3 linked regions of the Thiocapsa bogorovii genome follow. The protein of the gene in region 1 interacts with the protein of each later gene in a pairwise test. Links are inferred from orthologs where the notes say so. Each region holds a gene or a part of one and is shown on either strand. Other genes may lie near its edges.

Region 1 (4,022 bases):
GAGGCCCTCTGGGGGGCCGTGTACCTGGACGCGGGATTTACGTCCACGCGCGATCTGGTCTTGCGTCTTTTTGCCACGCGCTTGTCGCAGACCAGCGCGTCTCAAGCCGGAAAGGACCCCAAAACCCAACTCCAGGAATGGCTCCAGGCGCAGCGCCGGCCGCTTCCCGAATATACGGTCGTGGCCACCGGCGGTGATCAACATGCCCAAACCTTCGTCGTCAGTTGCGTGCTCCCCGACGCGGATCTCGGTACTCGCGCCGAGGGCGGCACCCGACGCGGCGCCGAGCAAGCGGCGGCACACGCCATGCTGGAGCAGCTGAAGAATGTCTGAAATCATCGTCGGTCGTTGCGGAACCGTGGCCATCATCGGGCGACCCAACGTCGGCAAGTCGACCTTGCTCAACCGCCTGATGGGTCAAAAGCTCGCCATCACCTCGCACAAGGCCCAGACCACCCGTCACTCCATCCTCGGCATCAAGACACGCCCCGAGGGTCAGATCCTCTTCGTCGATACCCCGGGCATCCATCAGCGTGGGGCCAATGCACTCAACCGGTATCTGAACCGCGCGGCCCGCACGGCGATCAGCGATACCGATTTGGCGCTCTTCGTGGTGGAGGCGCTGCGCTGGACAGACGAGGACGCTGCGGCACTCGAAGCCATCGCGACCGCCGGCGTGCCCGTGATCGCCGCCGTCAACAAGGTCGATCGGGTCGCGAGCAAAGAGGATCTGCTGCCCTACCTGCAGGACCTCGGTCAGCGGCACCCCTTCCTGGACCTGATCCCGGTCTCCGCGGCGAACGGGGATCAGGTCGACGTGCTCGAGCTTGCCCTGCTGCGCGGCTTGCCCGAGGGTGAACCGGCCTTCCCGGAGGATCAGATCACAGACCGCTCCGAGCGCTTCTTTGCCGCCGAGCTGGTGCGCGAGCAACTGGTACAGCGTTACGGCGAGGAGCTGCCGTATCGCACGACCGTGGAGATCGAGCGCTTCGAGGCGGTCGGCGGGCGCTACCGCATCAATGCCCTGATCTGGGTCGAGCGCCAGAGCCAGAAGGCCATCATCATCGGTCGGCAGGGCGAGGCGCTGAAGGCCGCCGCCACGCAGGCGCGCCTGGAGATGCAGAAGCTGTTCGGCTGCCCGGTGCATCTGGAGGTGTGGGTGAAGGTGAAGAAGAGCTGGTCGAGCGACGAGGCGGCCTTGGGGCGTCTCGGCTACGGAGATGGGCCATCGGACGGGCGCGGAGGCGGTTGAGCCGGTGCCGTGAACGCTCGCGGGTCTTTGTTTCAGGCCTTCGTGCTGCATCGGCGCGATTACGGCAACACCAGTCTATTGCTTGAGATCTTCGCCGCCGGGCGAGGACGCTTTCCGGCGATCGCCAAGGGTGCCCGCCGCGCGCGCCGCCCGGCCAGTGCCTTGCTTCAACCGTTTCAACCCCTATGGTTGGATGCTGTCGGGCGCGGCGAGGTCTTGACCCTGACCCGGGTCGAGGCTGCCGGACCGGCGATCGGTCTGCTCGGGCGCCCCCTGTTGTGCGGCTTTTATCTCAACGAGTTGTTGGTCCGCCTGCTCGGTCGCGATGATCCGCACGATCCCCTGTTCGCCTTTTATTCTGCAGCGCTGACCGGCTTGGCGCGTGGCGACGACCTCGAGAGCCTGCTCCGTCAGTTCGAGATCCGTCTGCTTGACGAGCTGGGTTATGCGCTGGCTCTGGATGTCGAGACCGGTTGCGATCGGCCTGTCGTGCCCGACGGGTCTTATGTGCTCGTCCCGGGACAGGGTATGCAGCGGGTCGGAGCGGAGAGTCGCGACGGCCGCATTTCCGGCGCGACCTTGCTTGCATTGGCGCAGGGCAACCGGTTGGCTCAGGATCAACTGCGCGAGGCGCGGGCACTTCTGCGACGCCTTCTGGAGCCCCACCTCGGGGGGCGCGAGTTGAAGAGCCGCGAGCTGTTTCGGCGCTTTCTCGTCACGTCGGTCCCGAATGCCGGGGCCGACGTTGTGCACGCCCCGCGAATCGACGCGTCCCCGAATCACGAATCGGAGTCTTGAATCTTGACCAGTCAACACGCTGCCGGGGTCCTGCTCGGCGTCAATATCGACCATGTCGCGACCATCCGCCGGGCACGCGGGACCCGCTATCCGGAGCCGATTCAGGCCGCTCTGGTTGCCGAGCAAGCGGGAGCCGACTCGATTACGCTGCATCTGCGCGAGGATCGTCGCCACATCCAGGAGCGTGATGTGGAGCTGCTGTGCGGCATCCTGCAGACCCGGATGAATCTGGAGATGGCGGCGACACGGGAGATGGGTGATATCGCCTGTCGGCTGAAACCGGCCGATTGTTGTCTGGTGCCGGAACGTCGCGAGGAGCTCACCACGGAAGGCGGCTTGGACGTGCACGCGAATCGGCCGCACCTTCGGGATTTCTGCACAGGCTTGGCCGAGGCCGGGATTCGGGTCTCGCTGTTCATCGATGCCGATCCGGACCAGATCGAGGCGGCGCATGCCGTGGGCGCACCCGTGATCGAGATCCACACCGGGCATTATGCCGACGCCGAGACGGCTGCTGCGCGAGCCGAGGAGCTGGCTCGCATTCGGCGGGCAGTGAATCTCGGGCTTTCGCTTGGTTTGCAGGTGAACGCGGGGCACGGTCTTGACTATCACAACGTCAAGGCGATCGCGGCCATTCCCGGCGTGCGCGAGCTCAATATCGGACATGCCATCGTCGCCCGCGCCATCTTCTCCGGCCTCGATCAAGCCGTTCGGGACATGAAGGGCGTGATCGATGCAGCCGTAGCGGCTGGGTGATGGACGCCCGTCAACCGCATCCATCAACCCCGGAGTGCTTGACCGACAGGCCTGCCCGCGTGCAGGTCGGCGGTCCGCGCATCGACCTCGGCTCGCCCGATTTTGGTTCCCCCGGCTGGCCTTTCCGACAGCAACCCCGCTAGACTGTGCCGCGGGGCGAGGGGTCCCGTCGGTGATTTCCGCTGCGCTATGCCTACCGAGACGCTTATTCTTGTCCTTGCCATCGATCGCGGTGCGGGTCCCGCTCCGCTGACGGAGCACCGTACGAAAGCGGCGGTGCCGTTCGGGGGCAAGTTCCGTGTCATCGACTTCACCTTGGCCAACTGTCTGCATTCCGGATTACGACAGGTCCTGGTGCTGACCCAATACAAGAGCCACTCGCTGCACAAACACCTGCGCGATGGCTGGTCGATCTTCAATCCGGAGCTGCGCGAGTTCATCACCCCGGTCCCGCCGCAGATGCGCGAGAGTCAGGAGTGGTACGCCGGTCCGTTCGATGCCATTCGTCAGAATCGCTATCTGATCGAGCGCAGCCGTGCACGGCAGATCCTGGTCTTGGACGGAGGCGCCGTCTATCGCATGGATTATGCCGAGCTGGTGCGCGCCCATGCAGAGTCCAAGGCCGAGATCACGGTCGCCGTTCGCGCGGTCAACGGGCGCGGGTCCGGGACACAGGCGAGTGTCGAGCTGGCCGAGGGCGAGCGTATCGCCGCTTTTCGTCCACCGGCGCCGCCGCCGCTGGACAATCCGCTCGCTGCGCCGATTCCGGACGATTCCGAGCGTTTGGAGACCATGGGTGTCTATGTCTTCGACCGTGGTTTTCTGCTCGACGAGATGGCGCGTTTGGATCAGGCTCGGCGAACTGACGTTGCGGTCGTCGATAGGGATTTGGCCCTGGATATCGTCGACCCCGTCGTCGGCGATCATCACGTCGTCGCCTATCGTTTCGGCCAAGACCGCGGGCGCGTGACGCCTGATCGCTACTGGTGCGACCTCGCATCGGTCGATGCCTACTACCAAGCAAATATGGCTCTTTTGCGCGCCGAGCCGCCTCTGGATCTCTATCAGGCCGACTGGAACATCCACACCTACCAGGGTCAGTATCCGCCGGCCCGCACGGTCCCGGGGGCGACGAGCGGGAACGAGGGCATCTTCGTCAACTCGATGTTGGCCGCGGGCACCGTGATCAGCGGCGGCGGGGTCAATCACTCGGTGC
Region 2 (4,168 bases), 330 kb from region 1 along the record:
GCGGTCAAAGCCGGATGGACGACGCGGTGGCCACCGGGAAGATCCGGCGCCGGGAATGAGCGTTTCTATCCACCTCAGCCTCTGCCCCACACGGAATTCGTCCGACTCGAACTACGCATGTCCTACCAGGTGCTCGCCCGCAAATGGCGCCCCAAGAGCTTCGATGATCTGGTCGGACAATCGCATGTGGTCCGCGCACTCTCCAATGCGCTCGATCGCGACCAGCTCCATCACGCCTATCTCTTTACCGGCACCCGCGGTGTCGGCAAGACCACGCTCGCCCGTATCCTCGCCAAGGCGCTGAACTGCGAGGAGGGTGTGAGCGCGCGCCCCTGCGGGGTCTGCTCGGCCTGTCGAGAGATCGACGGCGGGCGTTTCGTTGATCTCATCGAGGTCGATGCCGCCTCGCGCACCAAGGTCGATCAGACCCGCGAGCTTCTGGACAACGTCCCCTATGCCCCGGCCCGTGCACGCTACAAGGTCTATTTGATCGACGAGGTGCACATGTTCTCCAACCATAGCTTCAACGCCCTGTTGAAGACCTTGGAGGAGCCGCCGCCGCATGTGAAGTTTCTGCTCGCGACGACCGACCCGCAGAAGGTCCCGATCACGGTGCTCTCGCGGTGTCTGCAGTTGAATCTGCGCCGTCTCTTGCCCGAGGAGATCCGCGCCAGACTCCAGCATGTCTTGGAGGCCGAGGGGCTCGAGTTTCAGGCCACCGCGCTGCCGTTGCTGGCGCGCGGGGCCGACGGCAGTATGCGCGACGGCTTGAGCCTGCTCGATCAGGCGATCGCCTTCGGCGGCGGGCGGGTCGAGGAATCGGGCGTGCGCACCATGCTCGGAACCCTACCCGGCGATCTGACGCTGGACCTGCTCGATGCGCTGGCGGCAGGCGACGGCGCGCGTGTCTTGTCCGAGGTCGAACGCGTGGCCTCGCTGACCCCGGATTTCGAAGAGCTGCTGCGCGAGCTGATCGCGCTGCTGCACCGCTTGGCACTGGTTCAGCAGGTGCCCGAGACGCTGGCCCCGGACGATCCGGATGCCGCGCGTTTGACGGCGCTGGCGGACCGGCTCCCGGCCGAGGATCTGCAGCTTTATTATCAGGTGGCGCTGACCGGGCAGGGCGACCTCTCGCTCGCCCCGGATCCGCGTGCCGGTTTCGAGATGGTCCTGCTGCGCGCCCTAGCGTTTCGACCGGCCTCCAACCGCGGCGAGCCGACGCGAGCGCCGGTGCGCCCCTCGACCTTGCGGGAGATCCCAGACGGCGGTCCGACCCGCCCGGCCGACTCCGCCGGCGCTGCGACCGGATCGCCTGCTTCCTCGCCAGGTTCCTCACCGGTCGCGATGCTGAGGCCCGTTGCCGAGTCGCGCGTCGCCGAGCCTGCGCCCGCACAGCATGCGAGGGCCGCCGCGCACGCGCCGACCGAGACCTCGCGCGCCGCGGTTCAGGTCACGCTCGGGTCACACGCGGATTGGCTGCATCTCGTCGATCGTCTGGAATTGGGCGGGATCGCGAGCCAGATCGCCCATCATTGCGATCTGAAAGGCTGGGCGGACGGGCGACTCTCGCTCGGCTTGGACCCGGCCGCGGAACATCTGCGCTCGCCGGGTGCGGAATCGCGCCTGCATGCTGCCTTGGAAAAGACCATGGGTACTGCGGTGAAGCTCGACATCCAGGTCGCGCGGCCGCAGCGCGAGACGCTCGCCCAGCGGCGCGAGCGCGAGACCGGCGAACGCCGCCAGGCGGCGGTCTCTGCGATGGAGGAGGATCCGGTTGCGCGCGCGATGCAGGACGAGCTCGATGCGAGCTGGATCGCCGGGAGTATCGAGCCGGCCGATCGATAGGCGTTTTTCGCGGATATTAGGTCGGTTCTCCGCTCGGAGAACCGGATGGTCCGATGTCGCATAGCGACGGATTCTTTGTGAAGAGATAGCCAACCGAGAAGAGAGGATGCGGGAGATGGACGGCGTTCGGCGCCGTGCGCTATCCCGCCTCGGCCATCCGGTCGGGGTTTCCCGCGACACAGCATGATGAAAGGCGGAATCGGCAACTTGCTCAAGCAAGCGCAGAAGATGCAGGAAGACATGAAGCTGGCCCAAGAACGGCTCGCCTTGGAAGAGGTCGTCGGCGAGTCCGGCGGCGGCATGGTCAAGGTGACCATGAACGGCCGCTATCAGGTCAGTCGGGTGGAGATCGACCCCGGTGTGATGGGCGACGACAAAGAGATGCTCGAGGATCTCATCACCGCTGCCGTGAACGGTGCAAGCCAGCGCGTGGCCGAGAAGGCCAAGGAGAACATGGCCGAGCTGACCGCCGGGTTGCCTTTGCCGCCCGGGATGAAGCTGCCCTTCTAGGCGCGGTCCGTCGCCGTGTCCGAGCGCCCGCTTCTCGGTCAATTGATCGATGCCTTGCGGTGCCTGCCGGGGGTCGGGCCGAAGTCGGCGCAGCGGATCGCCTTCCACCTGCTCGAGCGCGATCGCGAGGGCGGGGTTCGTTTGGCGCGGATCATGGCCGATGCCATGACCCGGATCCGGCGCTGTCGTCGCTGTCGCACCCTGACCGAGCAGGAGCTGTGCGGGTTGTGCACCAACCCGCATCGCGACGGCGGACTCTTGTGCGTGGTCGAGCAGCCCTCCGAGATCCTGGCCATCGAGCAGGCCACGGACTTTCGCGGACTCTATTTCGTGCTCGGCGGGAGGCTCTCGCCGCTCGAAGGGATCGGCCCGCAGGAGCTGGGCCTGGACCTGCTCGATGCCCGTCTGCAGGGCGGGGAGGTGCGCGAGGTGATCCTCGCCATCAGTCCGACCGTGGAGGGGAGTGCGACGGCGCACTTCATTGCCGAGTCCGCCGATCGGTACGGGGTGAGTGCGACCCGTATCGCCCACGGTGTGCCGCTGGGCGGAGAGCTTGAGTATCTGGACGGCGGAACGCTGGCGCTGGCCTTCAACGGCCGGCGCCGACTCTGACACCACTGGCCTCTTAAACCGCGTCTAGAGCGACATGCGTCATTTTCATCATGTATTCGGCCTTGGGGGCTTCACCACCTTTGGTGGAGACGCGGTTTAATATTTTTACTTTTCAAAACGCTAAACCGCGCCGGCGTCAACAATCCTCAAATCTGCCGGGGCCGGTCCCATCCAAAAACATCACATACCGCGCTGGGCGCGGTTTAACGGAGCGGATCGCAACGATGTCTGATACCATTTTCGGCAAGATCGCCACCGGCGAAGTCTCGGCCGACATCGTCTATCAAGACGATGACCTGGTCGCTTTCCGAGACCTCCATCCGCAAGCGCCGACACATATCCTGGTGATCCCGCGCAAGCCGATTCCGACCCTGAACGACGTGCAGCCGGAGGATGCCGAGCTGATCGGCAAGCTGTTCCTGGCCGCGGCCAAGATCGCCGAACAGGAGGGGATCGCGCAGAGCGGTTACCGGACCTTAGTCAACTGCAACGCGGGGGCCGGGCAAACGGTGTACCACCTGCATCTGCACATCCTGGGGGGACGTCCCATGCAGTGGCCGCCCGGATGATCGATGTTGCAGGCCGGCGTTGTTCGTAGTAACGGTGCCGTAGGGTGGACGAGCGCAAGCGCAGTCCACCGAACCCCGCGACGGCGCTGTTGGACTGCGCTTCGCTTGTTCACCCTACAGCGCTAGGACACGGACGTCGTCGACAAACGACGACCTTTTGATTCATTCCAGCGGAGATCGGCGGGCGTTTGCCCCGACAGCAGCAACATGGCAGGGTATCAACGCACGTCCGCGGGGGATCGCCCCGCCGTCTTCGAGCTCAAGGCAGCCGGTTTCACCCTGCCGATTATTCGCCTGCTCGAGGCCGATATCGAGGCGGTCGCAGCCGAGCTGGGTGCCCGGGTCGAGCAGGCGCCGGAGTTTTTTCGCAATACGCCCGTCGTCATCGATCTGAGCGCCTTTCCCGAAGGCGGCGGCGAGGTCGAGTTTCCGCTCTTGGTCGGCCTCCTGCGCGGCTACGGCATGATTCCTTTTGGCGTGCGCGGCGGCAACAAGACCCAGAACGAGGCCGCGGAGGCGATGGAGTTGGCCATCCTCGGCGAGCAGGAGAACCGTCCCACCCGCACCGAGCGCCGCGTCGCGTCCGAGGAACCCGCGCCGAGCGCGCCCGCCCCGGTTGCGCAGTCCGTGCA
Region 3 (4,096 bases), 2.8 Mb from region 1 along the record:
ACTGGGCGCGGTTTAAGAAGACTGGTCTGCGGGAGGATCCCTGTCAATCGCGATCGGGCACGATCTTCGACAAGCCCTTATACTCGGGTTTTCCGCCGAATCGATGTAGAAGGCCACCGTCCTTGACCCCGTCCCATCAACCCCTCGTCGCCTTTACCGGGCTGGAGAAGCGCGCTGCGGTCGGGTTGGCCGCCATCTTCTCCACGCGCATGCTGGGTCTCTTCATGGTCTTGCCGGTCTTCGCGCTCTACGCGCACGACCTGGACGGCGCGACGCCTCTGCTGGTCGGGCTGGCGATCGGCGCGTATGGCTTGACGCAGGCGTTGTTTCAGATTCCGCTGGGTTTGCTCTCGGACCGGATCGGGCGCAAGCCGGTCATCTACGGGGGGCTGGTGCTCTTTGCGATCGGCAGCGTCGTGGCGGCACTGGCCGACGGGATCGAGCTGGTCATTCTGGGGCGCATACTCCAAGGCAGCGGTGCCATCGCGGCGGCGACCATTGCGTTGACCGCGGATCTGACCCGCGATGCGGTGCGTACCCGGGCCATGGCGGCGATCGGTATCAGCGTCGCCCTGTCGTTTGCGGCGGCACTGGTCGTCGGGCCGCCCTTGGCGCGCTGGCTCGGGATCTCGGGGATCTTTTGGCTGACCGCGTTTCTAGCGGTCGTCGGCATGCTTGTTCTGGTCTATGTCGTCCCCGATCCCAAGCGCTCCAGCGTCCATCGCGAGGCCCAGCCGGTGCTCGATCAGTTCGCGGGTGTGCTGAGCAACCCCACGTTGTTGCGCCTGGATCTGGGCATCTTCCTGCTGCACCTCACCATGGTGAGCATGTTCGTGGTGCTGCCCCTGTCGATCGAGTCGGCCGGTTTGGCGCCCGTGGATCATTGGCTGCTCTATCTGCCGGTCGTGCTGCTCGCTATCGTCGCAATGGTCCCTTTCATCATCATGGCGGAGCGCGGCGGCAAAGTGAAGGCAGTGCTGCTCGGTGCGGTTACGGCGATGTGTGCGTCCATGGTGGGCTTCTATCTCTTCCATCAGTCGATTTGGGTCGTCGGAATCCTGCTGCTGGTGATGTTCACGGTCTTCAACCTCATGGAGGCCATCCTGCCGTCGCTGGTCTCGAAGGCGGCGCGCGCCGGTGCACGCGGGACGGCGATGGGGGTTTTCTCAAGCTCGCAGTTCGTGGGGGCCTTCTTGGGTGGCTTGCTCGGCGGCTTGGCGCACCAGAGCTTCGGGGCGGATGCCGTCTATCTGGTCGGGGCCGTGACGTCGTTGGTCTGGATCGGCTTGGCGGCGACGATGGCGATGCCGGCGAATCTGACGGCGCATGTTCTGTCGCTCGGCGAACAGCCGGCCGAGGAGGGTCTGGGTCTCGAGGCGCGTCTGCTGGCCATCCCGGGCGTGGAGGATGCCGTCGTCGCGCTCGACGAGGGTGTCGCCTACCTGAAGGTGGACAGTGGCAGATTGGATTGGGCAACATTGCAGGCATTTTCGGCCAGGGCTTGAGGCGGAACGCCAAAGTCGGCCGCGAACTTCTAGGCGAGACAACAAACGCCCGCGTTCGGCGCGGAGCGGGAGGACTGCATGGCAGGCGTCAACAAGGTGATTCTCATCGGCAACCTCGGGGCTGACCCGGATGTGCGTTACATGCCGAACGGCGATGCGGTGGCGAATATCCGCATTGCAACGAGCGAGACCTGGAAGGATAAGAGCACGGGCGATAAACAGGAGCGCACCGAGTGGCACAACGTTGTCTTCTTCGGGAGGCTCGCCGAGATCGTCAAGCAGTATCTGCATAAGGGCTCGAAGATCTACGTCGAAGGCAAGCTGCGTACAAAAAAATGGCAGGGTCAGGACGGACAAGATCGCTACACGACCGAGATCATAGTCGACATCAACGGGACCATGCAGATGCTCGACAGCCGTTCCGGCGGCGGTGGTGTGGGATCGTCGGTGCCTTTCGACGAAGCGCCTGCGTATCAGTCGTCGCGGGGCGGCGGGCGGCCCCAGTCCTCGAGTCCGGCGCCGTCCTCCGGAGGGAGCGGCCCCGGAGGAAGCAGCCAAGGTGCGGCGGATTTCGACGACGATATCCCGTTTTAAACCGCGTCCAGAGCGAGATGCTGATTTTGAGTGAGCTCGACCTTTTGTGCATCGAAGTTCCTTGGCGGGGACGCGGTTTAAAATAATCAATTTTTTAAGTTCTTAAACCGCGCCGACTCCAACGGTCGTCAAGTCTGCCGGGGCCGATTCCGTCCAAAAACATCGCATGCCGCGCGGGGCGCGGTTTAAGCGTTCCACCACCAGCGTCAAGGAGCATCGCGTGTGCTGACCATTCTCGTCACCGGCGGGGCCGGATTCATCGGCGGCAATTTCGTCCATCACATCCTCGAGACGACCGATGCGCGGGTGGTCAACCTCGACCTTCTGACCTACGCCGGTAATCTGGACACCCTGGCCGATCTGAAGGACAACCCGCGTCACGTCTTCGTACAGGGCGACATCGCTGATCCCGCGCTGGTCGCCCGACTCCTTGCCGACTACGAGGTCGACGCCGTCGTGAACTTCGCGGCCGAGAGTCATGTCGACCGCTCGATCGACGGCCCGGCTCAGTTCGTCCAGACCAACATCGTGGGGACCTTCAATCTGCTGGACTGCGCGCGCGCGCACTGGTCCAAGCGCACCGGCGCGGCCAAGGACGCCTTTCGCTTCCTGCATGTCTCGACCGACGAGGTCTACGGGTCATTGGGACCGACCGGTCTTTTCACGGAGTCGACCCCTTACGCGCCCAACTCGCCCTATTCCGCGTCCAAGGCCGCATCGGACCATCTGGTGCGCGCCTGGTTTCATACCTACGGCTTGCCGGTGCTGACGACCAACTGCTCGAACAACTACGGGCCTTACCAGTTCCCCGAGAAGTTGATCCCGCTCATGATCCTGAAAGCCCAGCGCGGCGAGTCCTTGCCCATCTACGGCGACGGCGGGAACGTACGCGACTGGTTGTACGTCATCGATCATTGTCGGGCGATCCTGCGCGTGCTCGAGGCCGGCAGACCGGGCGAGGTCTACAACGTCGGCGGCAACAGCGAGAAGACCAATCTCGAGGTTGTCGATACCCTCTGTGCCCTGCTCGACGAGCGCCTGCCCGATTCGCCGTATCGGCCGCATGTCGGTCTCAAGAGCTTCGTCAAGGACCGCCCGGGCCATGACCGGCGCTACGCGATCGATGCCGGCAAGCTGCAACGCGAGCTGGGTTGGGAGCCGCAGGAGACCTTCGAGTCCGGCATGCGCCTGACCGTCGACTGGTATCTGGGCCATCCGGAGTGGTGCCGGCGGGTGACCGACGGGAGCTATCTCGGCGAGCGTCTCGGCGCCGCCGGCTGAGGGATCGCATCATGAATCGAAAAGGCATCATCCTGGCCGGCGGCTCCGGTACGCGGCTCTATCCGCTGACGCGGGCGATCAGCAAGCAGCTGCTGCCGATCTACGACAAGCCGATGATCTACTATCCGCTCTCGACCCTGATGTTGGCGGGGATTCGCGAGATTCTGATCATCTCCACGCCGCACGACCTGCCGATGTTCCGATCGCTGCTAGGCGGCGGATCCCAATGGGGGCTGCATCTCGAGTATGCCGAGCAGCCCCATCCGGGTGGACTCGCGCAAGCCTTCCTGATCGGCAAGGACTTCGTCGGGACATCGCCCTCCTGTCTCGTCCTCGGCGACAACATCTTCTACGGCCACGGCCTGGTCGATCAGCTGCGCGCCGCGGGCGCGCGCGAGCGCGGCGCTACCGTTTTCGGCTACTACGTGTCTGACCCCGAACGCTACGGAGTGGCCGAGTTCGATGCGAGCGGGCACGTCTTGAGCCTCGAAGAGAAGCCGATCAAACCCAAGTCGAACTGGGCGGTCACCGGCATCTATTTCTACGACAATCAGGTCTGCAGACTCGCCGAGGAGTTGCGTCCGTCGCCGCGCGGCGAGCTGGAGATAACGGATCTGAACATCCGCTATCTCGAGCAGGGCGAGCTGCACGTGAGCCGGATCGGCCGCGGGACGGCCTGGCTGGATACCGGCACGCACGAGTCGCTGATGCAGGCC

What was found.
Region 2: the proteins of recO (region 1) and recR interact in binary tests that used the Escherichia coli proteins (3 or more experiments, as listed by UniProt). The link is inferred for Thiocapsa bogorovii from one-to-one orthologs.
Region 3: the proteins of recO (region 1) and ssb interact in binary tests that used the Escherichia coli proteins (3 or more experiments, as listed by UniProt). The link is inferred for Thiocapsa bogorovii from one-to-one orthologs.

What each region holds. Positions count from the first base shown.
Region 1 is NZ_CP089309.1:4,854,973-4,858,994, forward strand. Bases 371-3,155 are described here. They hold recO (DNA repair protein RecO), read left to right. Parts: upstream 371-1,261; coding sequence 1,262-2,050; downstream 2,051-3,155. Other genes in these bases: era (GTPase Era), read left to right, coding at 371-1,252; pdxJ (pyridoxine 5'-phosphate synthase), read left to right, coding at 2,054-2,806; LT988_RS21615 (GlgC family sugar phosphate nucleotidyltransferase), read left to right, coding at 2,996-3,155. Also shown: rnc (ribonuclease III), read left to right, coding at 1-333; more of era, read left to right, coding at 326-370; more of LT988_RS21615, read left to right, coding at 3,156-4,022. UniProt on the Escherichia coli protein: Involved in DNA repair and RecF pathway recombination.
Region 2 is NZ_CP089309.1:4,522,162-4,526,329, forward strand. The notes cover bases 1,238-4,168. They hold recR (recombination mediator RecR), read left to right. Parts: upstream 1,238-2,370; coding sequence 2,371-2,967; downstream 2,968-4,168. Other genes in these bases: dnaX (DNA polymerase III subunit gamma/tau), read left to right, coding at 1,238-1,845; LT988_RS20045 (YbaB/EbfC family nucleoid-associated protein), read left to right, coding at 2,032-2,355; LT988_RS20055 (histidine triad nucleotide-binding protein), read left to right, coding at 3,192-3,536; minC (septum site-determining protein MinC), read left to right, coding at 3,744-4,168. In the rest of the region: more of dnaX, read left to right, coding at 118-1,237. UniProt on the Escherichia coli protein: May play a role in DNA repair. It seems to be involved in an RecBC-independent recombinational process of DNA repair. It may act with RecF and RecO.
Region 3 is NZ_CP089309.1:2,090,626-2,094,721, reverse strand. What follows is about bases 483-3,341. They hold ssb (single-stranded DNA-binding protein), read left to right. Parts: upstream 483-1,583; coding sequence 1,584-2,099; downstream 2,100-3,341. Other genes in these bases: rfbB (dTDP-glucose 4,6-dehydratase), read left to right, coding at 2,322-3,341; LT988_RS09510 (MFS transporter), read left to right, coding at 483-1,505. Also shown: more of LT988_RS09510, read left to right, coding at 123-482; more of rfbB, read left to right, coding at 3,342-3,380; glucose-1-phosphate thymidylyltransferase RfbA, read left to right, coding at 3,392-4,096. UniProt on the Escherichia coli protein: Plays an important role in DNA replication, recombination and repair. Binds to ssDNA and to an array of partner proteins to recruit them to their sites of action during DNA metabolism. Acts as a sliding platform that migrates on DNA via reptation.